DNA from 4 places in the Exiguobacterium sp. s21 genome. Region 1 is predicted to be linked to each of the others. Evidence: riboswitches for the same ligand, from Rfam matches in the RefSeq annotation. Region 1 holds a riboswitch; each other region holds the start of a gene.
What was found. A riboswitch is a leader RNA that binds a small molecule or an ion and turns the genes downstream of it on or off. The one in region 1 is predicted to bind S-adenosylmethionine.
Positions count from the first base shown of each region.

Region 2: linked by a shared signal. The riboswitch ahead of KNP06_RS00195 (methionine ABC transporter ATP-binding protein) and the one ahead of mtnK (S-methyl-5-thioribose kinase) in region 1 are both predicted to bind S-adenosylmethionine.
Region 3: linked by a shared signal. The riboswitch ahead of KNP06_RS07065 (Na+/H+ antiporter NhaC family protein) and the one ahead of mtnK (S-methyl-5-thioribose kinase) in region 1 are both predicted to bind S-adenosylmethionine.
Region 4: linked by a shared signal. The riboswitch ahead of KNP06_RS08600 (aminotransferase class I/II-fold pyridoxal phosphate-dependent enzyme) and the one ahead of mtnK (S-methyl-5-thioribose kinase) in region 1 are both predicted to bind S-adenosylmethionine.

Region 1 covers NZ_JACSLF010000003.1:119,741-125,642, reverse strand. Annotated here, with positions in the region: gene KNP06_RS05215 (HIRAN domain-containing protein) at 1-153, shown strand, start outside; gene KNP06_RS05210 (1,2-dihydroxy-3-keto-5-methylthiopentene dioxygenase) at 315-848, opposite strand; gene KNP06_RS05205 (methylthioribulose 1-phosphate dehydratase) at 862-1,479, opposite strand; gene KNP06_RS05200 (2-hydroxy-3-keto-5-methylthiopentenyl-1-phosphate phosphatase) at 1,476-2,126, opposite strand; gene KNP06_RS05195 (2,3-diketo-5-methylthiopentyl-1-phosphate enolase) at 2,123-3,280, opposite strand; SAM riboswitch class I at 3,350-3,451, opposite strand; SAM riboswitch class I at 3,655-3,757, shown strand; gene mtnK (S-methyl-5-thioribose kinase) at 3,839-4,990, shown strand; gene mtnA (S-methyl-5-thioribose-1-phosphate isomerase) at 4,987-5,902, shown strand, end outside.
Region 2 covers NZ_JACSLF010000001.1:34,191-40,092, forward strand. Annotated here, with positions in the region: gene KNP06_RS00185 (MetQ/NlpA family ABC transporter substrate-binding protein) at 1-432, opposite strand, end outside; gene KNP06_RS00190 (methionine ABC transporter permease) at 462-1,124, opposite strand; gene KNP06_RS00195 (methionine ABC transporter ATP-binding protein) at 1,114-2,142, opposite strand; SAM riboswitch class I at 2,219-2,324, opposite strand; gene KNP06_RS00200 (thioredoxin family protein) at 2,778-3,035, opposite strand; gene KNP06_RS00205 (PTS sugar transporter subunit IIC) at 3,223-4,275, shown strand; gene gcvH (glycine cleavage system protein GcvH) at 4,318-4,701, opposite strand; gene KNP06_RS00215 (arsenate reductase family protein) at 4,741-5,103, opposite strand; gene KNP06_RS00220 (hypothetical protein) at 5,149-5,877, opposite strand.
Region 3 covers NZ_JACSLF010000004.1:189,614-195,515, forward strand. Annotated here, with positions in the region: gene KNP06_RS07045 (PucR family transcriptional regulator) at 1-146, opposite strand, end outside; gene KNP06_RS07050 (divergent PAP2 family protein) at 248-673, opposite strand; gene trhO (oxygen-dependent tRNA uridine(34) hydroxylase TrhO) at 790-1,731, opposite strand; gene KNP06_RS07060 (TVP38/TMEM64 family protein) at 1,954-2,604, shown strand; gene KNP06_RS07065 (Na+/H+ antiporter NhaC family protein) at 2,626-3,927, opposite strand; SAM riboswitch class I at 3,980-4,075, opposite strand; gene KNP06_RS07070 (GGDEF domain-containing protein) at 4,172-5,851, opposite strand.
Region 4 covers NZ_JACSLF010000006.1:38,838-44,739, reverse strand. Annotated here, with positions in the region: gene KNP06_RS08615 (peptide MFS transporter) at 1-734, opposite strand, end outside; gene KNP06_RS08610 (MDR family MFS transporter) at 879-2,123, opposite strand; gene KNP06_RS08605 (AI-2E family transporter) at 2,388-3,488, opposite strand; SAM riboswitch class I at 3,663-3,763, shown strand; gene KNP06_RS08600 (aminotransferase class I/II-fold pyridoxal phosphate-dependent enzyme) at 3,841-5,016, shown strand; gene KNP06_RS08595 (iron-containing alcohol dehydrogenase family protein) at 5,013-5,902, shown strand, end outside.

The DNA.
Region 1 (5,902 bases):
TATATTTGTATGTTAATTGACAACGATGCAGACGTTCACGTAAAGATAACGTATATAAATGAAAAGTCCAATCCACATTGGTGGGTTAAAGTTGATTTTTGTGCTTCGATACTACAATGTGACCAAAAAATATTACAAGAAATATTAATATAATTTTGAGGAAATCAAAAAACAGATAATGTAGTGTGTTTTTGTAACTGGGACATGACTGCGTAAATCGATAAAAGAGGCAATCTGGAACGAATCATTCGTCCAGGTGGCCTCTTTTTGTTAAAAACTTTTCAAATTGTCTAGTTATTTCCTAACCTCATTTTTTATGCAGTCACGTCCTGTTTCTCGTAAATCGGCACCCAGCCCTCTGTCGTCACGAAGATGCGGACGGCGACGACTTTGCGGTCGTCTTGGAGCGTGAAGTAGTGGCGCGTGTTCACCGGCACCGAGATGAGGTCGCCGGGGTTGAGCTCGATGTTGAAGTAGCCACGCTCGGCGTCATCGATGGCGAAGATGCCATGGCCGCTGACGATGAAGCGGACCTCGTCATCCGTATGATGGTGCTCCTTTTGGAAGTTGACGAGCAATTCGTCCAAGTTCGGCGTCGCGTCTGACAATGAGATGACGTCTGCCGTCTCATAGCCGCGGCGCTCCGATACATCACGAATCTCGTCACGGAACGTCGACAAGATCGCTTGTTTGTCCTCGTCCGTCAACTGATAGTTCTCTTGCAGGTTTTCCGGTAGCTTCGTGATGTCCCACTGCTCATATAAAATCCCGCGAGACTCTAAAAAGGCGCTCACTTCAGTTTGATCGACGTAACGCTCTTCGGTTTGTTGGAAATAGACAGTTGCCATGGTTGGTTCCTCCTTATGAATGGACGCCTAGGGCGCGTAGTTTTAATGTATAGCTGAACAAGAACTCGTAAGCCTCTAAATAGCGTTTGGCCGCGGCCGGGGTCTCGCCCCAGACGGTGATGCCGTGATTGCGAATGAGGACGGCACCGGCGTTTGCGTGAATGTGAGGGGCGAAAGCGGCCGCAAGAGTCGGAATGTCCGCATGGTTCTCGATAATCGGTACGCGGACGACCGCATCCTCGTCCCAGAAGCCGAGCGCTTTGATGATTTCTTGACCGGTGAAGACGACTTCGCCGGTGGCGGCATGGAGCTCGGAGATGACATTATTGTCGACCGTATGGACATGGAGCGAACACGTCGCATCCGTCCGATTGAACACTTCGACATGTAGCAGCGTCTCGGCGGATGGTTTTCCTGTCTGTTCGCCGATTAAGCGTCCGCCCGCATCGACATGAACAAAGTCGTCTGGCGTTCGTTTCCGTTTATCGCGTCCACTCGCCGTGACGAGAAATTCGAGCGGGTCGTCAGAGACGCGAATCGCCAAATTCCCACTCGTTCCGGGGAACCAGTCGCGGGCGGCGAGTTCGTCTTTAATCTCGGCCAGTTCAAGCCAACGTGCCGTAAGGCTCATACGGCCACCTCCTTCAAGTGATGGGTGATGTCGTCGAACGTCTCGAACGGGGCGTAACGGATGCCTGCGTCTTCGCAGAGCGTGATGAGTTGACCCCGGGCGTAGACGAAGTCGGCACGCTTCGCGACCTCGAAGTCGGTCACCGAGTCGCCGATGATGATTAAGCGGTCACTCGGATTGACGATACGGCGGGCAATCGTCGGCTTGCAACAGCCGCAATCGTTCGTACACTGTTCGTCACAAGCGTGCGGCCACGTGACGGTTACCGTCTCGTCGGAGAAGTCGGCGACGTTACAGTAGATGTGCTCAGGGGCGACGTGACCATCTAAGACCGGCTGGACGAAGAAGTCCATCCCGCCGCTGACGACGTCAAACTTCCAACCGTGCGCCCGAACCTGTTCTAAAAATGATGGGAACCCTTGGCGGAGCGTGATCCGCTCCAACAAATAATCGCGGTAGTCCGGGGCGGCCTCGCTCGGCAATAGTTGAAACATTTGACCGACACCGGAGCGAATGGAAATCCGTTGTTCGAGGACCGCATCTTTCAACTCGACCCAAGCCGGCGGGGCGAATGCCTTCATCAACGCGATGATATTGTCTTCCGCCGTGATCGTCCCATCGAAGTCGCACAGGATGTGGACCGTCATCGTGACGCCCACGCCTTTAACGCGGTATCGAGTTCGTCCGTCTGTCCTTCGGTGGGACCGAGGACGTGAGTGATGGCTTGGCGGAAAGCACGGGCCCCGGCGGCTGCACCGTCCGGGTGACCATGAATGCCACCGCCGGCGTTGATGACGACCTCCGTCCCGAAATCACGAATGATATCGGCGACAAGCCCCGGATGAATCCCGGCTGACGGGACCGGTAAAATTGGTTTCGACCAATGCGGTTCGGCGCTCAAGTCACGAATCGCGAACGCCTCGTCCCGTGGTGTCGCGAGCGAACCGTATGGAGACGGGAAGAGCGTCAAATCGGCCCCGGCGAGACGTGGGAGTTTACCGAGTAAGAGCGAATGACTGATGGACCCGGTCAAGGCGCCGGCAAAGGCCGGGTGGGCCAAAATCGGCACACGGATGTCTGGGTCGTTCGCAAGTTCGCGCAGTGCGTCAAGACCGTACGTATAGACGTTGAATAGGAGCGCCGTCGCACCGGCCTCGATCAGCCGGAGCGCCTGGTCGCGAAGACCGAACACAGGGCCGCTCAGCGTGATGGCGTAGAGGACACGTTTCCCGGTCGCCTCAAAGTGCGCTTGAATGACGGCCGCTCCGATCCGGGCCCGTTCGAGCGACGGCGTGAGCGGATTGTCGTATAAAATCTCGTCGTCTTTGACGATATCGATGCCGCCGGCGAACTGATCGCGGAGTTGCTGCTCGAGAAACGCGAGGTCACGCCCGATGACGCCTTTGAAGATGCTCATGACGAGCGGACGGTCATGGACACCGAGCAACTCGCGAATCCCGTCGACGCCGAACTTGGCGCCTTTGAAATGAGGGGCGAGCGTTTCGGGCAACGTCAAATCGATTAACCGAATCGAATCGTCGAGGGATAGTTTCCCGAACGTCGTCGTCAAGATGGATGAAAAGTCAGGGCTGACATTATGTAACGGATAGCGGATCGTGAACCGGCTCGTCGTCTCAGTATGGGTGGTCGATACGACCTCACCCCGGTACGCCTGTAACTGCTCTTGCTCTAAATGACGCAGCTCGGTCCATGTGCCGACGGTCAGCTCGAGGGTGATTTTGTCGGCAATGCTTGCGACCGCATCCGTTCGTTTGATTTCATATGTGGCAGTGATACTCATATGGTTCCTCCTTCCAGGCAAACAAAAAATGACCCCATGCCGAGGCAAGAGGTCATCATAAAAAATGAACTCTTATCTCTCAGCTTTCGCTGCAAGAATTAGCACCGTGCCATCTCTGGTCGGTTGCTGCGACATCATCGGGCTCGTCCCTCCGTCTGCTCTTGATAAGAATGTGATTTGAAGTTGTGAAATTTAATTGAATTTTTACACAGATTCGTCACGTCGTCAATTCCTTTTTTTCCAAAAAAATATTTTGGGAAGTTGTTTCCATATATGCACAAAAAAAGACGAGTGGCACGGAGAAAAGGACGTTGACAATTGTGACGTCGAGTCCGTAATATTCATCACATAAGTTCACCGAATCGAATAAACCACTCTTATCGCGAGTTGGCAGAGGGAATTGGCCCGATGACGCCGCAGCAACCGACCATTAGGCACGGTGCTACATCCACCAGACGAATGTCTGACAGATGAGAGGAACAACCATTTTGGCTGTGCCTCTTTCTCGCGGAGAAAGGGGCTTTTTTTGTGGGCAACGTACAGGAAGGGGAAAACATCATGTCATATCAACCATTTACAGAACAGTCTGTTGTCGAGCACGTCCGTCAATTAGGATACTTGCAAGACGGAATCGCCGAGTGTGAGGAAATCGGGGACGGCAATTTGAATCTCGTGTTTCGGATTCGCCAAGGCGAACAGCGCCTAATCGTCAAACAGGCGCTCCCATACGCTAAAGTCGTCGGTGAGAGCTGGCCGCTTACACTCGAACGGGCATGGATTGAACAGTTGGCACTCCGTGAGTTTGCGAACGTGGCGCCGCGTTTCGTCCCGGACGTCCTCGGTAGCGACCGGACGCTCGCCTACACGATTTTAGAAGATCTGTCTGATTATGAGATTGTCCGCACCGGTTATTTGAAAGGGGAGAGCTATCCGGAACTCGCGCGTCATGTCGGTGAATTTTTAGGCGAGACGCTGTTCGCGACGTCGGATTATGCGGCCGGCCCGATCGCGAAGAAGCGGATTGAACGTGACTATTACAACCCGGAACTGTGTGACATCACCGAGAAGCTCATCTTCACCGACCCGTTCAAAGACGCGGAGTCGAACAACATCGAGGCGGCGCTTCGAGAAGATGTCGAACGCCTCTGGCAAGACCAGGCGCTCAAGGTCGAGGTGACGAAACTGAAAGTCGGATTTGTCACGAAACATGAGGCGCTTCTGCACGGTGACCTACATACAGGCAGCATCTTCGCGACTCAACAAGAGACGAAAATCATCGATCCAGAGTTCGCATTTTACGGACCGTTCGGCTTTGATTTGGGCCAAATTATCGCCCATTTGACGCTGTCGACGTTCCATGACCCGCTCAAACGCTTCGAACGTTTCACGGACGTCTTGACGGTGTGGGAGACGTTCGAGAAGACGTTCCGGGCCAACTTTGAGCGAGCCGTCGAGCCGTTCAATACGGACGGTTTCGTCGACGAATTGTTGCGGACAATCTTCAGCGACACGATCGGCTATGCCGGTTGCGAACTCATTCGCCGTGCCGTCGGACTCGCCGGTGTCGCCGATCTCGAGACGTTGCCGGAAGCGACGCGGCTCGAACGAAAACGTGACGCGCTTGCCCTCGGGACGGCGCTCATTAAAGAACGCCACAGCGTCGAATCGATTGACGACTTGGTGACGCTTTTGTCGGGGGTGCGCGTATGACGGTCCAAAACATCCGCTTTAATTCGCAAACGGACGAACTCATCCTATTGGATCAGACGTTGTTACCACATGAAGAGCGTTACGTGACAATCGAGACGCTCGAACAGGCAGAACATGCCATCGAGACGCTCCAAGTCCGTGGTGCCCCGGCCATCGCGTACTTCGGGGCGTTCGTCCTCGCCAAAGAGGCAGGCCGGTTAGTCGACGACCCGGACTTCACCCGTCGACTCGACCTCGTTGGACGCCGCTTGATTGCGACAAGACCGACGGCGGTCAATCTGCAAAACGTGATCGAATCGCTCCTTGATTTAAATGTCGGGGACGACTTTGAGGCGATTGCCGAGGAAATCAAACGCCGCGCCATCGCTTTGTACGACCGGGACGTCGATACATATCGGGCCATCGGCGAGCATGCGCTGACGGTGTTGCCGGCCGGGGGGAACGTGTTGACAATCTGCAACGCCGGTGCCATCGCGACATCGCGATACGGCACAGCGCTCGCGCCGTTTTACGTCGGAAAAGAACAGGGCGTATCTTTCAACGTCTTCGCCTGTGAGACGCGGCCGCTCCTGCAAGGGGCACGCCTCACTGTCTGGGAACTCGACCGGGCCGATATCGACGTGACGCTCATCACCGACAATATGGCGGCTTGGACGATTCAGTCAAAACGAGTCGACGCCATCATCGTTGGAGCTGACCGTATCACACGGACGGGTCACGTCGCCAATAAAATTGGGACGTTGCAGCTCGCCGTCCTTGCCAAACATTACGGCATTCCGTTCTATGTCGCGGCGCCGCATTCGACGTTCGATTTGACGGCGGATGACACGATTGAAATCGAGGAGCGGAACCCGTCAGAAGTGACACATATCGGTGGTCAACCGACGGCACCCGTCGGCATCACCGTCTTCA
Region 2 (5,902 bases), on a different contig from region 1:
AGCGACCGACGAGCTCATGATGATTTCCGCGCCGTCTGGAAGCTCATCGAGTGATGCGTAGTCTTGCGAGTACACACCGATTGGCTCGATGTGGACGCCGCCGGCTGAAGCGAATTTGTAGTCTTTGTTTTCAGCCATTTGCGACTCGAGGTACGGTTGATGTTGGAAGTAGTTCGCGTCCAACTCTCCGTCTGCGAGCGTCTTGTTCGGGAGGACGTAGTCTTGGAACTTCTTGATTTCGAGCGTATAGCCCTTCTCTTCGTATTCGTCTTGGACATGCTCTAAAATCTCAGCGTGCGGGACGTTTGACGCGCCGACGACGAGCGTCTTGTCATCGCCCGAACCTGATTCTGAATCCCCGCCGCCGCAAGCCGCGAGAATCGTGAGTGCTGAAGCTGCCGTTAAACCGAGTACTGTTTTCCATGATTTCATTATAAAACCCCTCCAAATTTTCTATTTGATTAAGCGGAACGCTTATCGATTACAGATACGAGTCGATCGCCGATGAACTGGATGACGAAGACGATGACCAAGATTAAGACGGTCGCGACGAACGTGACGTCACTTTGTGAACGTTGGAACCCTTCGAGGAACGCCAAGTTCCCGAGTCCCCCGCCGCCGACGACCCCTGCCATCGCCGTGTAACCGACGATTGCGACGATCGTGACCGTGATGCCTGACACGATGGCCGGCAACGCTTCAGGGAACAATACTTTATAGACGATCTGCCATTTTGTCGCGCCCATCGATTCAGCCGCCTCGATGACACCGCGGTCGACTTCGCGAAGCGCGAGCTCGACCATCCGCGCATAGAACGGGGCCGCACCGATGATGAGTGCCGGCAGTGCTGCCGTCGACCCTAGCATCGTCCCGACGACGAGTAACGTGAACGGGATGAGCAAGATAATCAAAATGATGAACGGGATCGACCGGAAGATGTTGACGACCGCGCTGATGACCGTGTAAATCGGACGATTCTTCATCATGAGCGGCTCGTTCGTGACGTATAAGAGCATCCCGAGGGCGAGACCGATGACGAACGTTGCGGCTCCGGCGACGAGCGTCATATAGAGCGTCTCCCACGTCTGTTCTAACATGACTTGCCAATCTACATTAGGAAACATCGCTTTCTACCTCCACTTCCACTGCCTGCGATCGGATTGAGGCGATGGCCCGCTCGACTTCAGCCGGCTCTCCGATCAATTGGATGAATAATGTCCCGAGGGCACCGACTTGTGACTGCGTCACGTTGCCGCCGATGATGTTGAAGCCGATGTCATGTTGCTTCAACACTTCCGACAGAATCGGTTGTTCGGCCGTCTCGTTCAAGAATTTGAGCTTGACGATTTGACCGCTCGGATAACGGGCTTTCAAGTGCTCGAACGTGAGCGACATGTCATCGACCGCGCCGATCTGTTTGACGAATTCTTTCGTGATCGGCTGTTCCGGATGTTGGAACACGTCGGCGACTTGTCCGGTCTCGACAACCTTCCCGGCCTCCATGACGGCGACGCGGTGACAAATCTTTTGGATGACGTGCATCTCATGCGTGATGAGGACGATCGTCAATCCGAGCTTCTTGTTGATGCTGACGAGCAGTTCGAGAATCGAATCCGTCGTCTTCGGGTCGAGGGCGCTCGTCGCTTCATCGCAGAGGAGCACTTCTGGATTCGTAGCGAGCGCACGGGCAATCCCAACTCGCTGCTTTTGGCCGCCCGATAGTTGTGACGGATAGCTGTCTTCTCGTCCGGCGAGGCCGACGAGTTCGACGAGTTCTTGGACGCGGCGTTTGCGCTCGCTCGCCGGTACCCCGATGAGCTCGAGCGGGAAGCTGATATTCTCAGCAACTGTGCGCGACCATAACAAGTTGAAGTGTTGGAACACCATCGAGACGTTTTTACGTACCCCGCGTAGTTCCTTCGGTGTGAGTTTTGTCAGCTCGCTGCCAGCGACAACGATTTCACCGGTTGACGGTGACTCGAGTCGATTGAGCAGACGGATGAGCGTCGACTTCCCTGCCCCCGAATATCCGATTATCCCAAAAATTTCGCCGCGATCGATTGTAAGCGACACATCATCGACCGCCTGGACCCGACCGTTCTTCGTGTCGAACCATTTGGCTACATTGCGTAATTGAATCAATCCATTTCCCTCCTGACAACAAAAAAGTACGCACGTTTGAGCAAACGTGCGTACTTTATCGTACGGACAACGATTGCTCTCATCTTCCAAGGTAAATACCTTGCTGGAATTAGCACCATTTCGGATTGCTCCGCGGTTGCTGGGCGTCATAGGGCCAGTCCCTCAGCCTCTCTTGATAAGAGTGGTTGCGTATTCGATTAGCCTTATCATAGCGACATATTATTTTTATGTCAAACTATTTTATGCGAAAAAATAAAAAAAGGTGCCATCCGAGGATGGCACAGAACGTAGCACCTTGAGTCACTGAAGGACAACCCATAGATGAACCCCTTTTGCCCGATCAGAGCATTCATCCTTATATGGGGGATTTTGACCCGACCATCACTCGGTCTTCGAACGGACCATGCAATTACGCGACCGGTGCCCCGACGCTTGATTTTTTTGGGGGACAATCGAAGGGAAGGTCCACCTGAAATCGCGTAAGCTCATGCAACGGTTGTTCGAAAACGTCTTGATGACGGGAAAATCTCGTCCTATGTTGTGTTCAAGTAAGATGTTGTAATGAATATATCATTCGTGAACTTTCTGTGTCAACTGATTATTTAAAATTTTCAGATTATTCTCATCATCCTATCTCACTTAACGAAAGATAGGACGTGCTGGACGTTTTGGAATGCGTATAACCGATCGCGAACTTGGCCATTCTCCAGCTTTAAGAGCGCCGGGACGCTCATCACTTGATACGCCTCGAGCTCGTTCGGGATGAAGTTGGCATCACGCTTTTCGATCTTCAATTCTGGGTCGACCGCCTCGACGACCGAGAGCATTCGCTCGGCCACGGCGCATGTACCACACATCGGGGCGTATATATATAACAATCCGTCAGTCATCATTGTTCTCACCTCTTTTATAAGTATATGAATGCGGACCGCTCGGTTCAAAAGTTGTGCTCAATTGGAAAATTCTGAACATTTCAATATTTCCTGTTGACGCTTAGCTGAAAGAGGCATAGTATGGTCAATAACTTTATCGCTTTTGTACATAACAGCAAACCAGTAGAAAAGGACAGGTGAATCCCCAATGACGGAAGAGAAGCTTACCGGAAAACAATTTTTAATGAACGTCTTGAACGGCCTCAGTCTTGCCATCCTCATCGCCCTCATCCCGAGCGCATTGCTCGGTGAATTAACGAAAGCCATCTTGCCGTATGTTCCGTCCTTGCAATTCATCTTAGATGCGACGACGATCGCGATGCGCCTGTTACCGGTCATCATCGGTGTTGCCGTCGCCATGCAATTCGGACGCTCGGCGCTCGAGGCCGGGACGATCGGCATCGCGACCCAGGTCGGGAGCGGCGCCATCCGCATCGAGGAAGGCGCGTTCCTCATGGCCGGCATCGGTGACGTCATCACGGCCGGTGTGACGGCAGCGCTTGCGACGTTCCTCGTCATGCAGTTGTCACCACGCTTGAAGACATACACGGTGCTCGTCTTGCCGATGACGGTCATCGTCGTCGCCGGAGGGATCGGCGCGTTCCTGCTCACGTATATCTCACAGATCACGACGTACGTCGGAACAATCATCATGACGATGACGGAACTACAGCCGATCGTCATGGGCATGTTGATCGCGATGGCGTTCTCGCTCATCATCGTCTCGCCAATCTCGACGGTCGGGATCGCCACGGCCATCAGCTTGTCTGGTGTAGCGGCAGGTGCCGCCAACCTCGGCGTCGTCGCCGCCGGCTTCGGTCTCGCCATCGCCGGCTGGCAGATGAACGCGACCGGAACGTCGATCGCCCACTTCCTCGGGTCACCAAAGATTCAAATGGCGAACTTCGTCCGTCGTCCGATCATGATGTTGCCGGTACTCGCCAATGCGGCCATCCTCGGAGCACTCGCAGGCATCCTTCGGATCGAAGGCACACCGATTAGTGCCGGTTTCGGCGTCTCCGGTCTCATCGGTCCGGTCAACGCCTTGCATTTGATGCCGGGTGGCTTCGCACTCTGGAACGTCATGCTCGTCGTCGTGTTGTTCGGTCTCATCCCGATCGCACTCGGCGTGCTGTTCTATCGTCTGTTCAACCGGACGTCGCTCATCGAGCCTGATCATTACCGCCTCGACTTCGATTAATCAAAAAGACCCGGCTTCTCGTAAAGAGAAACCGGGTTTTGTTTAGCCTTGAATCATCGCTTCGTATTCTTCGGCTGACATGAGCTTGTCGACGTCCGACGCGTCGTTCAACTCGACTTCAATCATCCAAGCGCCTTCGAAAGGTGCTTCGTTGACGAGTTCTGGTGAATCGGCGAGTGATTCGTTCACCGCTGTGATTTTCCCAGAGATCGGTGCGTAAAGCTCCGATACGGTTTTGACCGATTCGACCGAACCGAACGGCTCGTCGAGTAAGATCGTGCCACCGACTTCAGGAAGTTCGACAAAGACGATATCCCCTAGTTCGCTTTGTGCGAAATCCGTGATTCCGATGCGGGCGACGCTTCCGTTCACTTCAACCCATTCGTGCTCTTTTGAATAACGTAGATTGGCAGGTACTTTGCTCATCTTAACTTCCCCCTCAAATGAATTAGACTCACACGAGTATTATAGCACTTCGCCCCAAACGTCTGTAAACGACTTTTCTGAAAATCCGACAGTTGATTTTTGACCATCTGTCACGATTGGGCGCTTCAAAAGCATACCATTGCTCGCAAGAAGCTCGAGTTGTTCGTCTTCTGATAGATTTGGTAGCTTATCCTTGATGCCTTCGTTCCGATACACTTGCCCGCTCGTATTGAAGAACTTTTTGAGCGGCAGACCCGACTGTTTCCACAGTTCGGCCAACTCGTCTTTCGACGGTGTCGCCTCGACGATATGGACGTATGTATAGTCGACGCCGTTCTCTTTCAACCACTTCTCTGCTTTTTTACACGTACTGCACGGCGGATAACCGTATAGTGTCACCATATTCATCACCTCTTTCATAACTGTAGCATATTCCGCTTCAACCCTTCACGCCTGAAGCAAGCGCACAATCTCTCGCTTGAGCGTCGGATTGACCGGGTGCTTCGCCTCGATGTGGCGAAGGATGGCCGCGGCCGCCTCGACCGATTTGCCGTAACCGGGAACCCACTCCGGGAGACGTGCGACGAGCTCGGGATGCGTCACCTCGACCCGCCGTGTCGGGTTGAACGGGTCGCTCGTTTCTCCATAAGCAATCAACACGTTGTTGACGGCTGCGACTTGAATCAGTTCGAAGCCGGCGAGTTGTTCGCCGCGACGTTCCCGAAGCAGTCCGACGTATAGGTTCGTCAGCGCCTCCTCGTAGCGGTGTGCAGCGTCTGCAGGGCGTGTGACAACCTTTGGCGTCGCGAACGTGTCGAGCGCCTCGTCACGCTGCCAGACGACACGTCCCGGCGTATAGGCGATGCCAGGCATCTCTACAATCTCGAACACGGCGAACTCGGCATAGATGCCGTCCGCATACATGACCTTATGCCCGTCTCTCGTGTTTTGGAATTGATACACCAACGGCTCGACCGCGAGCCAATCCAAGTTGTCGATGAAGCGGGCCTTATGCCCGTCCTCGACGATTAAAAAGAAATCGAGGTCCGAATAGTCGTCGAGCCGGTCCGTCTCAAGTCCGATCGACCCGAGCGCGAGCAGCATGAGTGTCCCCTCATGTTCGGCGACCGAGCGGCCGATTGCATCCATCCGCTCTAACAAATCATCTCGTCTCATCCATATCCCCTCCTGCATCCATTGT
Region 3 (5,902 bases), on a different contig from region 1:
CGGGCCGGGTCGGTCGAGTCGGGGTGGGTGCTGTAGGCGAGCAACTGATGGTGGCGATTTTCAATCGTGATTGGGGCCCGAATCGCTTGTCCGATTGCTTCGGCAAGCGTATCGAGCGATTCATAAGATTTCTGCAAAAAAGGCATGTCGATTCCTCCTCTCTCTCACTATACCGTCTCTGTTGTGAAAGTTCACAAAAAGATAGAGTGTTTTGAGAAGAAGGGGCGACATGCCTCTAAAATTCAGCTTAAATCGGGAAAAATAATCCGATGACGAGACCGAGCAGGGCACCGACGATGACTTGGAACGGGGTGTGACCGACCAACTCATTTAAAATCGGTGTTTCATGTTTGATGCCTTTGAAATAGTCGTTCAACAAACGGGCTTGAAACCCGACCGCTTGCCGGACACCGGTCGCATCGTACATGACAATCGTCGCGAAAATCAGGGCGAGCGCGAACATGCTGGAATCGATTCCTTCGATACGCCCGATCACGGTCGTCAATGCGACGACGGTCGAGGAGTGGGAACTTGGCATCCCACCTGAGGCAAACATGATTTCAAGTTCAAAATCTCGTGTTTTAATGAGTTCGGTTACGAGCTTGGCCGCTTGGGCGATGAACCACGCGAGCAAGGCGGCGAGTAAAGGTTCGTTAAAGAGCAATCGATTCACTTCCTGTCTGACAATGGTATCTACACTATACCCGATTCTTTCAGGCACTAGACGTAAAGTTTCTGTCAAAAAAGCACCCCGAGCGTAGGCTCGAAGTGCTTTCTGGTCGATTTTTGTTACCCGACGACGCCTTCAGTCTCCTGAAGTTTGTCCGCGATATTCTCGATGATATAGCGGTTACGTGGATGCTCCTGGCACTCTTTCGAGCATGAACGCATTTGTTTCGGTTCACACTCTTCACAACAGAAGTGTTGGGCATTACACACCGGGTTGGCACAATTAACGTAGCGGACCGTCTTCGTTCCGCAGTGCATGCACTCCGAAACAACGGACGGGTTGACCGTGTTGACCGGGACGTTGATGCGCTCGTCAAAGACGTAAAGCTCACCTTCCCAGTCTTCGCCTTTCGTGGCTTCGTCTTTGCCGTACATGGCGACGCCGCCTTTTAGGTGGAAAATGTTGTCGTGACCTTGGTCACGCATATATGCGGTAAATTTCTCGCAACGGACGCCTCCGGTACAGTACGTGAGTAAGGTTTTCCCTTCGTAGAGGTCCTTGTTCTCTTCGAGCCAATCTGGCATGTAACGAGAAGCCTCTACGTCGATTTTGATCGCATTTTTAAAGTGACCAAGATCGTACTCGTAGTTGTTACGAACATCGAGGATGACGACATCGTCGCGATTCATCATCTCTTTCCATTCTGCCGGTTCGAGGTACGCACCGTGCTGTTTAGGAACGTCGAACTCACCATCAAAGCGCCACGTCACAAGCTCTTTCTTATGACGGACAAAGATTTTTTTGAACGCATGCTCTTCGACTTCATCGATTTTGAACTCGATATCGCTGAAAAGCGGGTTCGCTTTCAAGTCGTTCATGTATTGCTCGGTCTGTTCCCAAGTCCCAGAGCACGTTCCGTTGATTCCTTCGGAAGAAATCAAGATCCGTCCTTTGATGCCAAGGTCCTTACAATACTTGAGGTGCTCTTGTGTGAGCGTTTCTGGGTCTTCGATGTTGACGTACTTATAGTACAGCAAGACCCGCATTGGTTTTGTTTCCATGTTATTACTCCCCTGTGTTCAGTTTTTTGCAGGAAAACGAACGTTGGGTTGTGTCGTTCGACGAGCGGACTTGCCTGCAACCACAAGTCCATATTATATGATAGATATCACAGCGAAATTTCGCAAATACTTTTTATTTTTTTTACTGGCGTGCAGGGGGATGCGTCTTCCTGAGCGAAATCGGGTAAAAGGTATTAATGAAAGTCGAAGGTGGAAACTGATATGCTCACATCACTCCAACAATGGATTATCCAACTGATTGAATGGCTGCAAGAGCTTCCGGGAGGCCCATGGGCGGGACTAGGGGCGCCGTTCCTTGAGGCGATCTTTCCATTTCTTCCGCTCGTCCTCATCATTTCGGCGAACGCGGCCACGTATGGGTTCTTGCTCGGGACGTTATTGTCTTGGGTCGGTAGTTTACTAGGGACGATTCTTGTCTTTACAGCCGTCCGTTACGTATTCCGTAAACCGATGACACGGTGGCTCGAAAAACATAAACAAGGGGTATATTGGCTGGAACGCATCAACCATATGAGCCCGATCTCGCTTGGGTTTTTATATTCACTCCCGTTCATCCCGGTCAGTTTGATCACATACTTACTCGCCCTCATTCAAATGCCGCTTCGGACATTCATCATGGCGGCGGGGTTCGGGAAACTGCTTGTCGTCTTGATTTTTTCGGTCATTGGTGACCAGTGGGAAGAGTTTATTCAAAGTCCGTTCCGCTTATCGATGCTTGGACTGTTACTGTTTATCCTTTGGGCGATCAGCCGTGGTCTCGAGGAATTGCTCAAGCGGCGCGCCTTCAAAAAACGCAACGAACAACTTCAACGTGAACGTGAAACGAAACGTCAAACGACCCTTCGAAGCTAGTGCTTCAAAGGGTCGTTTTGGTTAGGCGCGCTTTTTGAAACGCGGGAAGTTAAAGACGATGGCCAGCCCTCCGCAAATGAAGAGCAGGAATGGATAGAACATATACGGGACGAGCGCTGGTGACGCCGTATTCGTCAATTCGGCGGCGATGAGCAACTGTGCCCCATAAGGCAACAGGCCTTGGACGCCACACGAGAAGATGTCGAGCACACTCGCTGATTTCTTTCGCTCGATGTCATACGTGTCGGCGATATTGGCGGCGAGCGGACCGGCCACAAGAACCGAGATCGTGTTGTTCGCCGTCGCGACGTTGGTCGCGCTGACGAGCCCGGCAGTGCTCCATTCGGCACCGGCACGTTTTTGAATCCGCGACGTGAGCGCGTCACGCAAGTAAGTGAGCCCGCCGTTATGTGAGATGAGTCCGACGAGTCCGCCCATGAGGAGCGTCAAGAGCGAAATCTCGGCCATACCCATCATCCCGTCTGCCATAGCCGTGACGTATGAAGTGAAAGCCAAACTCCCATCGATCAAACCGATGATGCCGGTCAAGGCGATCCCGCCAAGCAAAACGAGAATGACGTTCAACCCGGTCAAGGCGAGAGCGATGACGGCGAGGTATGGAATGAGTTTATACCATTCGAACGCGGCTGCATCGACAGTCGATTCTCCACTCGATAACACCGATAAGAGGACGATTGTGATAAGGGCGGCCGGGAGGACAATCCAAAAGTTGGTTCGGAATTTGTCACGCATATTGGTACGCTGGGTCCGGACGGCAGCGATTGTCGTGTCCGAGATGAACGACAAGTTGTCCCCGAACATGGCACCACCGACGACGGCAGCCGCCGCGATAGCGATATTGACGCCACTTTCTTCGTGGATACCGAGCGTGATCGGGGCGAGGGCCGCAATCGTGCCCGTCGACGTTCCCATCGCCATCGAGATGAAAGCCGCGATGACGAATAAACCGCTCAGTAGAAGCGAGGACGGTAAAAATGTCAGCGCCACATTGACGGTCGCGTCGATTGCGCCGATTGCTTCGGCGACACTCGAGAACGCTCCGGCGAGCAAGAAGATGAAGACCATGATTAAAATGCCGGGGTTCCCCGCACCTTGGGCGACACGCTCGACCGTCTGAGTGACGCTGCCTTTCGTCATCATCGCCGCGACGATGACCGCGATCAACGCCGCGATCAGGACCGGGAATTTATAAAAGTCGTTATAGTAGATGCCTGCCCCGATAAAGAAGACGAGGAAGACGAGCAAAGGCAATAGTGCCCATTTGTTAGCTGTCGGTTGTTCCAATCGATTCACCTCATTCATAAAATAAAAAGAGAGCCTTCTGAAAAAAGGCTCTCTCTACAAGAAAACACTTTTTTCATCTTTCGAGCAGACTGCTCGCTGGATTTGGCACAGGTTACCCGCTGCCGAGACGTCACTGGGCCAGTCCCTCAGTCTCTCTTGATAAAAAAGTTGTGATATTTAATTATAAGACACGTTCCCTAACGTACTTGTTTCAAATCCGCTTGTCAATAGCAAACCCCCACGCGGTGAACGTGGGGGTGAGTCAGGTCGTTAAGAAATTGTAATGGGCGACGCGGTTGCGTCCGGCGTACTTCCCGCCGACGTAGAGGGCCCGGTCAGCGTTACGAATCGTATCGTCGAGGCGTTTGTCACCGAACGCCTGAATCGTGTCGACACCGATCGAAGCGGTGACGGGGATATCGATCCCGTCGACGTGGAACGGTTTGTTCTCGATTTGTTGCCGGATCCGTTCGGCGATCTCGATTGCCTGTTCGACATCGCAACGGTTCAATAGCAAGATGAACTCTTCACCGCCGTAACGGGCGGCAAAATCTTCGGTGCGGAGTGCCTGGCGAATCCGCCGTCCAAACTCTTGGAGCACACTGTCCCCGACTTGATGTCCGTGCACATCGTTGATTTTTTTGAAAAAGTCGATGTCGAGCATCGCGACCGAAATCGGATACATCGAACCGTCCGAGATTTGTTGAATCCCGTATTCGTAAAACGCGCGTGCATTGGCGAGGAGCGTCAAGCTGTCGGTCCGACTTTCCGTGTAAAGACGGTCGCGCTCATGGCAGCGGCTGATCGTCCGGTTGAACGACTTGAGAAGTTTGACGATTTCACGTTGGATGGTCGGGGGATACCCATAGACGTGTTCACCCGTCATGACGAGCCACGTGCGAATCCCTTCGATCTCCTCGGACCGAACCGAGATGAAACTATGATAGTCGTCGTCAAATTCGTTCGACAGTGGTGCGTCCCATTCGAAGCGCATCTCATATTCGACCGAGGCTTCGTTCGGATAAGCGTGATCGAGCAAATCGAACACGATGTGACGGTCGATCGGCTGGCGCGTCTTTAAATCAAAGTAAAGTGTGCGGTCGAACAGTTTGAACTCAACGAACCCTTCGTCGTACTCGTTGAGTCGTTCACATTGACTGAGGAACACCTCGATGGCTTGCGCCTCGCTCTGCGACAACGACACGGCTTCTTTTGCCTCATCATATTGTTCAATCAACGATTTGAAGGCGTCTTGCCGACCTTTCTGGATGATGAGCCGCTTAATAAAGAAGGTGAGTGCGGCGGCGATACTGCTGACGACAAGCAAGTTCGTCTCACGGAAGAGCGAGGCTGCTAAAATGAAGACGAGACTGACGATATACGTGTAAAACGCGATGTTTAGAAAGTCGCGGACCGGGATATCGACACGGAACCACCAACCGACTTGATACTTTTGCACGACCGTGTTCAAGATGATGGCCAGAATCAAACCGGCGAGCGGCAGGAACGAGTCTTGAGAATAGAAGCCGAGACCGGTCACACCACCAAGTGCCAAGTAAACACCGGCTGGGATGGCAATCTCCAAGAAAGACGTGATGGCGTTCCAAGGATACGTGAAGCGGAAGCGTCGAAGCGCGACGCGCGGTTTCAAGTTGACGAACTGGAAGACGAGGAGACCAATCTGATTGACGAAAAGCGCCGTCTCGAAATCAAAAAACAAGAAAATGATGAGGACGATACTTTCCGAAAACGTGAAGTAGACGCCTTTCCGTTCGATGGAGTCCATTTGAAAAATGATGACAAGGAGCGCGATCAAGATGAACGGCAACGGCTCGATGGCGGGTATGTTCAATACGCCTGTGGCGAACAAGGTGATCGTCGATATGAGTAAAACACTCCATATGCTCCAACCAAGGACGGACATCTTGCGAAAATGGTTCATGGTTCCCTCCTATATGGGAAAATTCGATATGTATGGTAGGAGATTCGGCAC
Region 4 (5,902 bases), on a different contig from region 1:
AACAGGCCACCGATGAGGATGACCGCGATCGTCGTATACTTGATCGCGTTTCTCTTCTCAGACGGCGTCAACGGGTTCGGCACATATGAACCGGCAAGACCAAGGTTGCCTTTCTTCGTGACGAGGAAGACGACGAGACCGATGAACATCCCGACCGCGGCGAGTGCGAAGCCCCAATGGAAGCCGTAGCTCTTTTGGACTCCACCGACAATCAAAGGTGAAATGAAGGCACCGAGGTTGATCCCCATATAGAAGATGCTGAACCCGGCGTCACGACGACGGTCCGTCTCGTGATACAGGTCACCGACGATGCTTGAAACGTTCGGTTTCAACAAGCCCGTACCGATGACAATCAGTGCCATCGAGATGAACAAGAACGTCAGGCTGCCTGGAATCGACAAGACGATATGCCCGAGCATGATGAACACGCCGCCAAAGAAGACGGCCCGAGACGTCCCGAAGACACGGTCGGCGAGCCATCCCCCAATGACCCCCGACATGTAGACGAGTGCGCCGTATACCGACATGATTGACAAGGCGACATTCTGGTCGAGACCGAGACCGCCCTCAGATACCTCGTAGTACATGTAGAACACGAGGATGGCGCGCATCCCGTAATACGAGAACCGTTCCCAAAACTCAGTGAAGAATAGCGTGAACAAGCCTTTAGGCTGTCCGAAAAAACCTTTTTGTGGCACGCTGTCCACAATTTTCTGTTTATCGATCCTTTCCATGAAAGATCCCTCCTTAACCGTATCATCATAAAAAAGAATCATTATGTTTGTAAAGAATAAACGAATGAAAAATTCAAAATTTAATGATATTCGAACGAAATAAAAAATCACACTAAACGACTAGGTTCAGTGCGGTTTTATAAGTCAAGCTGTCTTTTGTTTCGCTTCGGCTGCGCTGACGCGGCGTCCAAGTTGCCAATAGATGAGTCCCGACACGCAACTGGCCGCCCCGACGAGGATCAACGCGATATGTCCGGCGCGTTGGTCGAAGAACAGGCTTGCCATGATCGGTGCGGTCACCCCGCCGATCAACCATTGGATGCTGGCGGCCCCGTTGTAGGCACCGCGCATATTCTCCGGAGCGATCAAGGCGATGAACGTCTGTTGGACCGGGGACATGATCATCTCGCCGAGCGTATAGAAGGCGTACACCGCGAGCAAGACGCTGACGAGAACGAGGTACGGTGTCCCGAGTGAATAGAGGAGACGCGGCATGACGGCGATCAGAATCATGCCGACCCCGAAGATGGTCGCCCCGGCGAGCATGACGTTGCCGAACGACTTGCGGCCGAGTTTCGAAGCGATCGGAAACTGGAACAACACGACCATGATGCCGTTCAAGGCGAGCATATAGGCGAACGGGTTCTCACGATCGGTGTACGATGGCATCGACTCTCTCAAGAAGAGGGGCAGCATGCTCTCAATGAGCGAGAAGCCCATCGAGATGAAGACACCGGCAAAGATGAACACGAGGAACACCTTGTCATTGTAGAACACGCGCAGGACATCCCGGTTCGATGGCGTGTCGACATCGGTCGTCTCTGGGAGTGACTCCCGGATGAAGCGACCGAGGACGAGTGCGTACAAGACGAAGACGAGAGCGGCCGAGTAGAAGATATACTGCCGGTCGATAAAGAGGACGGCACTCCCGAGGAGCGGGCCGAATGCAGCCCCGATATTGTGCCCCATCCGCAACAGCCCGAACGCCTCGTTCATCTGTTCGGGCTCGGTCACATCGGCTACCATCGCGCTTGCGGCCGGGTGGAACAATGAGTTCGTCAAACCGAGCATGGCGTTCAAGAGAAGGAGCGGCCAAAACGTTTCGGCGAAGGCGAAACCGACGAGGGCGAGGGCGTCGCCGAGAATGGCAGCCATCATGATCGGTTTGCGGCCATACAGGTCTGCGAGCCGTCCACCGACGACCGATCCGATGAGCGCCATGATCGGTCCGGTCGCCATGATGACCCCGACCTGGATATAACTGTCGAGCTTGTCGCTATAGTAGAGGACGAGGAACGGTGCGATCATGAACATCATGACACCGGTGATCGTCTCTCCGAGGAAGCGGATCCAAATGTTACGGTCGAGCTGTTTGAGTGATTGAATCATTAAGGTCACCTGCTTTAGTTGATAGAATAAGAAAAGGGACGCAGCATGCACAAAGGCATACGCGTCCCTACGATCTTAGGCATGCCTCGGAAGGCAGGCGACATCACGGATTCAAATCACGGAGAGGCGCCTGCCGGTCTATATGAACTTGGACGTGCGAGCGTTGAATGACTGACATCGGTACCTCTCCTTTCTGCATTGGACTGTCTTCTCTTCAAGATTATGATATTTCCGTGAAATGTGTCAACATAAATCGTCAATGTGTCATAATAATTCGTTCAAATTCTTTCGGCTGAGCCGGTAGTCGATCAACCGAGAGAACACGACTTGAATCATCGCCGTGACCGGGACACTGATGAACATCCCGACGAGACCGAACAGGCTACCTCCGATGATGATCGACGTGATGACCCAAAACGGGGTGATGCCAACGCTGTCGCCGAGAATCTTCGGGCCGAGCCAAAGTCCGTCGAATTGTTGCAACAAGAAGATGAACAAGAGGACGATGAGCGCCGTGAACGGGTCATAGAAGTAAGTGATGATGAACGCCGGGATCATCCCGAGCAGCGGTCCGACGTACGGGATGAAGTTCAAGACACCGACGATGACGCCGAGCAGAAGCGCGTATGGCGCCCCGATGATCAACAGACCGGCGACGGCCAGCACCCCGATGATGAGGCAGTCGAGCGACTTCCCGATGATATAGCGTTTGAAGATATAATCCATCTCTTGGAAGATGTCGATCGTCGTCTTGGCTGACGCGACCGGGAACATCGCATACAACAGCCGCTTGAACATGCGGGCAAAAACCTCTTTGTCTTTCAACAGATAGATTGAGATGACGATCCCAATCAAGAAATTGATGAGCGTCATCGTGAAGCTCGACACGTAGCTGACCGACGACAAGACTGCGGTCTCGACCCAGCCCGAGTAACGTTCCTCGAAGCGGCTGAAATCGATAGCTTGGGCGATCGTCGCGTTGTACTCTTTCAAGTACGTGTTCAACTGGGCGAGGAACCCGTCAATCTGTCGGATGTAGAACGGAAGCTCTTCGATGAGTGAGGCCACACTCGAGTAGATGCGCGGGAGCAATGTCACAGCGGAGATGACAAGAATCCCGATGAAGACGATATAAACGATCAGCAAACCTTGATAGCGTTTTAATTGAAACCGTTCTTCTATATAGGACAGGACGGTATTCAGGAGCAGCGCGATGGTAATTCCCATGATAATCGGCGTCAGCAACTGGAACGTGTAGTGCAACACACTAGAAATCGTGTCCGGTTCACTGATGACTTTCCATAGGACGAGCAGAATCAATCCGATCACGCTCAACTTCCAAATCAATTGACGATTTAATTCCAAAGGTCCATCCCCTCATCTTTTAAATTTTGTAGAATAACGTTCACTTTGTACTATGACCTTTTTTTATCGGGATTCAATAGGCCACACCCATTTTCGAAAAAGGATTGACAAGATTGGTAACGTTTGGTTAACTAAGTGACATATTACAAAAAGACAAATCGCATATAAAAACACTTTCTATCAAGAGAAGCGGAGGGACTGGCCCGATGAAGCTTCAGCAACAGATTGTTCCAATACTGTGCTAATTCCAGCAAGGTGACCTTGAGAGATGGAAAGGTGGTTGTTTGAATACGTCCGTATCTCGACACCCCTTTCCACGGAAAGGGGTGTTTTTTGCATAGGAGGACTATTCATGACTGACAGACGCTCACACTTACTTAAAACTTTACCACCCCAACATTTTGTCGGACTCGCCGATGAAGTCGCAGCACTTGAACAGTCCGGTCGCGATATCATCAGACTCGGTCAAGGGACGCCGGATTTGCCAACGCCCGCCCCAATCTGCGACGCACTTCAGACGGCGCTCCTTGATGCCTCGACCCATCAATACGGTCCGTTCCGCGGTCAGGCCCGTCTGAAACAAGCGGTGGCGACGTTTTACTTGAATGAGTACGGCGTCGAAGTCGATCCCGAGACGGAAGTCGCGATCCTCATCGGTTCCAAGTCCGGACTCATCACGTTGCCGCAATGTGTGCTCGAGCCAGGGGACGGGATCTTGCTACCGAATCCCGGCTATCCTGATTACATCTCGGGGGCACGACTCGCCGGTGCCGTCGTCCGTGACCTCGTCCTCCGGGAAGAGAACGGCTTCTTGCCGGACTATGAGACGCTCGATACGCAAGATGCAAGACTCATGTATTTGAACTACCCGAGCAATCCGACCGGAGCCGTCGCCTCACCCGCTTTCTTTGACGATACCGTCCGTTTCGCCCGGGAGCGGGACTTGATGGTCGTCCACGATTTCGCATACGGCAGCATCGGATTCGATGGCCACGTCCCGCCTAGCTTTCTGCAGGCGGAAGGGGCGAAAGAAGTCGGCATCGAGGTATATACGATGTCGAAAGCGTTCAACATGTCCGGTTGGCGCGTCGCCTTCGCCGTCGGGAACGCGGACATCATCGAGGCGATCAACACGTATCAGGACCACGTCCACGTCAGCGTGTTCTCGGCCATCCAGGCGGCGGCTGTCGTTGCGCTCGAGGCGCCCCGTACCATTCGCGATGACTTGGCACGACTGTACGAGGCACGGCGTGATCGCCTGATCGACGGGTTGAACCGGGCCGGCTGGGCCGTCGAACCGCCGGAAGGCTCGTTCTTCGTCTGGGCGAAAGTGCCCGAGGGTGATGCCAAGTCGTTCTCGCGGAAACTGCTGCATGAAGCCGGTGTCGCCGTCACCCCGGGCTATTTCTTCGGTTCGGAAGGGAACGGATACGTCCGCTTCGGTCTCGTCTCACCGGAACCGAAGATTGACGAGGCCGTCGAACGAATCGAGCGGTTGTTTGCCGCCTATGAGGAGGTGCGCGCATGATTCGTCAGGCCGTCCTTGAATATGACCACGCCGATGACGCGCTCGACCGTCTGGATGACTTAGTCGACGGCCGACGTGCCCACGTCCTGCACGGTCAGAACGGGTATGACGTCGTCCGAGCCATCTTTCCGGCCATCGCGGACTATCCGGCAACAAAATTCAGCGGGGAGTGCACGGACTCGGAAGTCAAACGGCTCAAACCGTTGGACGCCGACGTGTTAATCGCCGTCGGAGGCGGCAAGCTCGTCGACACGGCCAAACTCGTCGCCTATCAACAGAACGTGCCGCTCATCGTCGTCCCGACACTCACCTCGAACTGTGCGGCGTTCACGCCTCTCAGCGTCGTCTATCGGGAGGACGGGAGCTACGACCGCTACGACATGTTCCGCGTCGTCATCGAACGGGTCATCGTTGACTCACGGGTCATCTCGCGCTCACCATATGAATACTTTCGGGCCGGTGTCATCGACACGGTCGCGAAGTTTTACGAGGCCCGTTATTTGAGTGGTGACAGCTCAGCTGACGCCGGCGTCAACACCGGACTCGTCTTGGCCGAGCAGTGCGGGCGTCTCGTCGAACTTGAATTGAGCGAGCACGCTTTTGAGTCGTATAGTGACGACGTCCGCTTCGCGGTCGATCACGTGCTCGCCATCGGCGGCGCCGTCGGTGGATTTGGTGACGCCGGGACACGCGTCGCCGTGGGCCATGCGGTCCATAATGCGCTCAGCCGCTTCGAGTCGACCCACTCTTTCTTGCATGGAGACAAGGTCGGCTTCGGCCTAATCGTCCAGGAGCGGTTGCGTCGCTCGGCCGATGCTCCGTATTTGGAGGCCTGGTTGAAACAGTTCGGTGCACCGACGACGCTCGAGGCGCTCGGGGTCGGGTC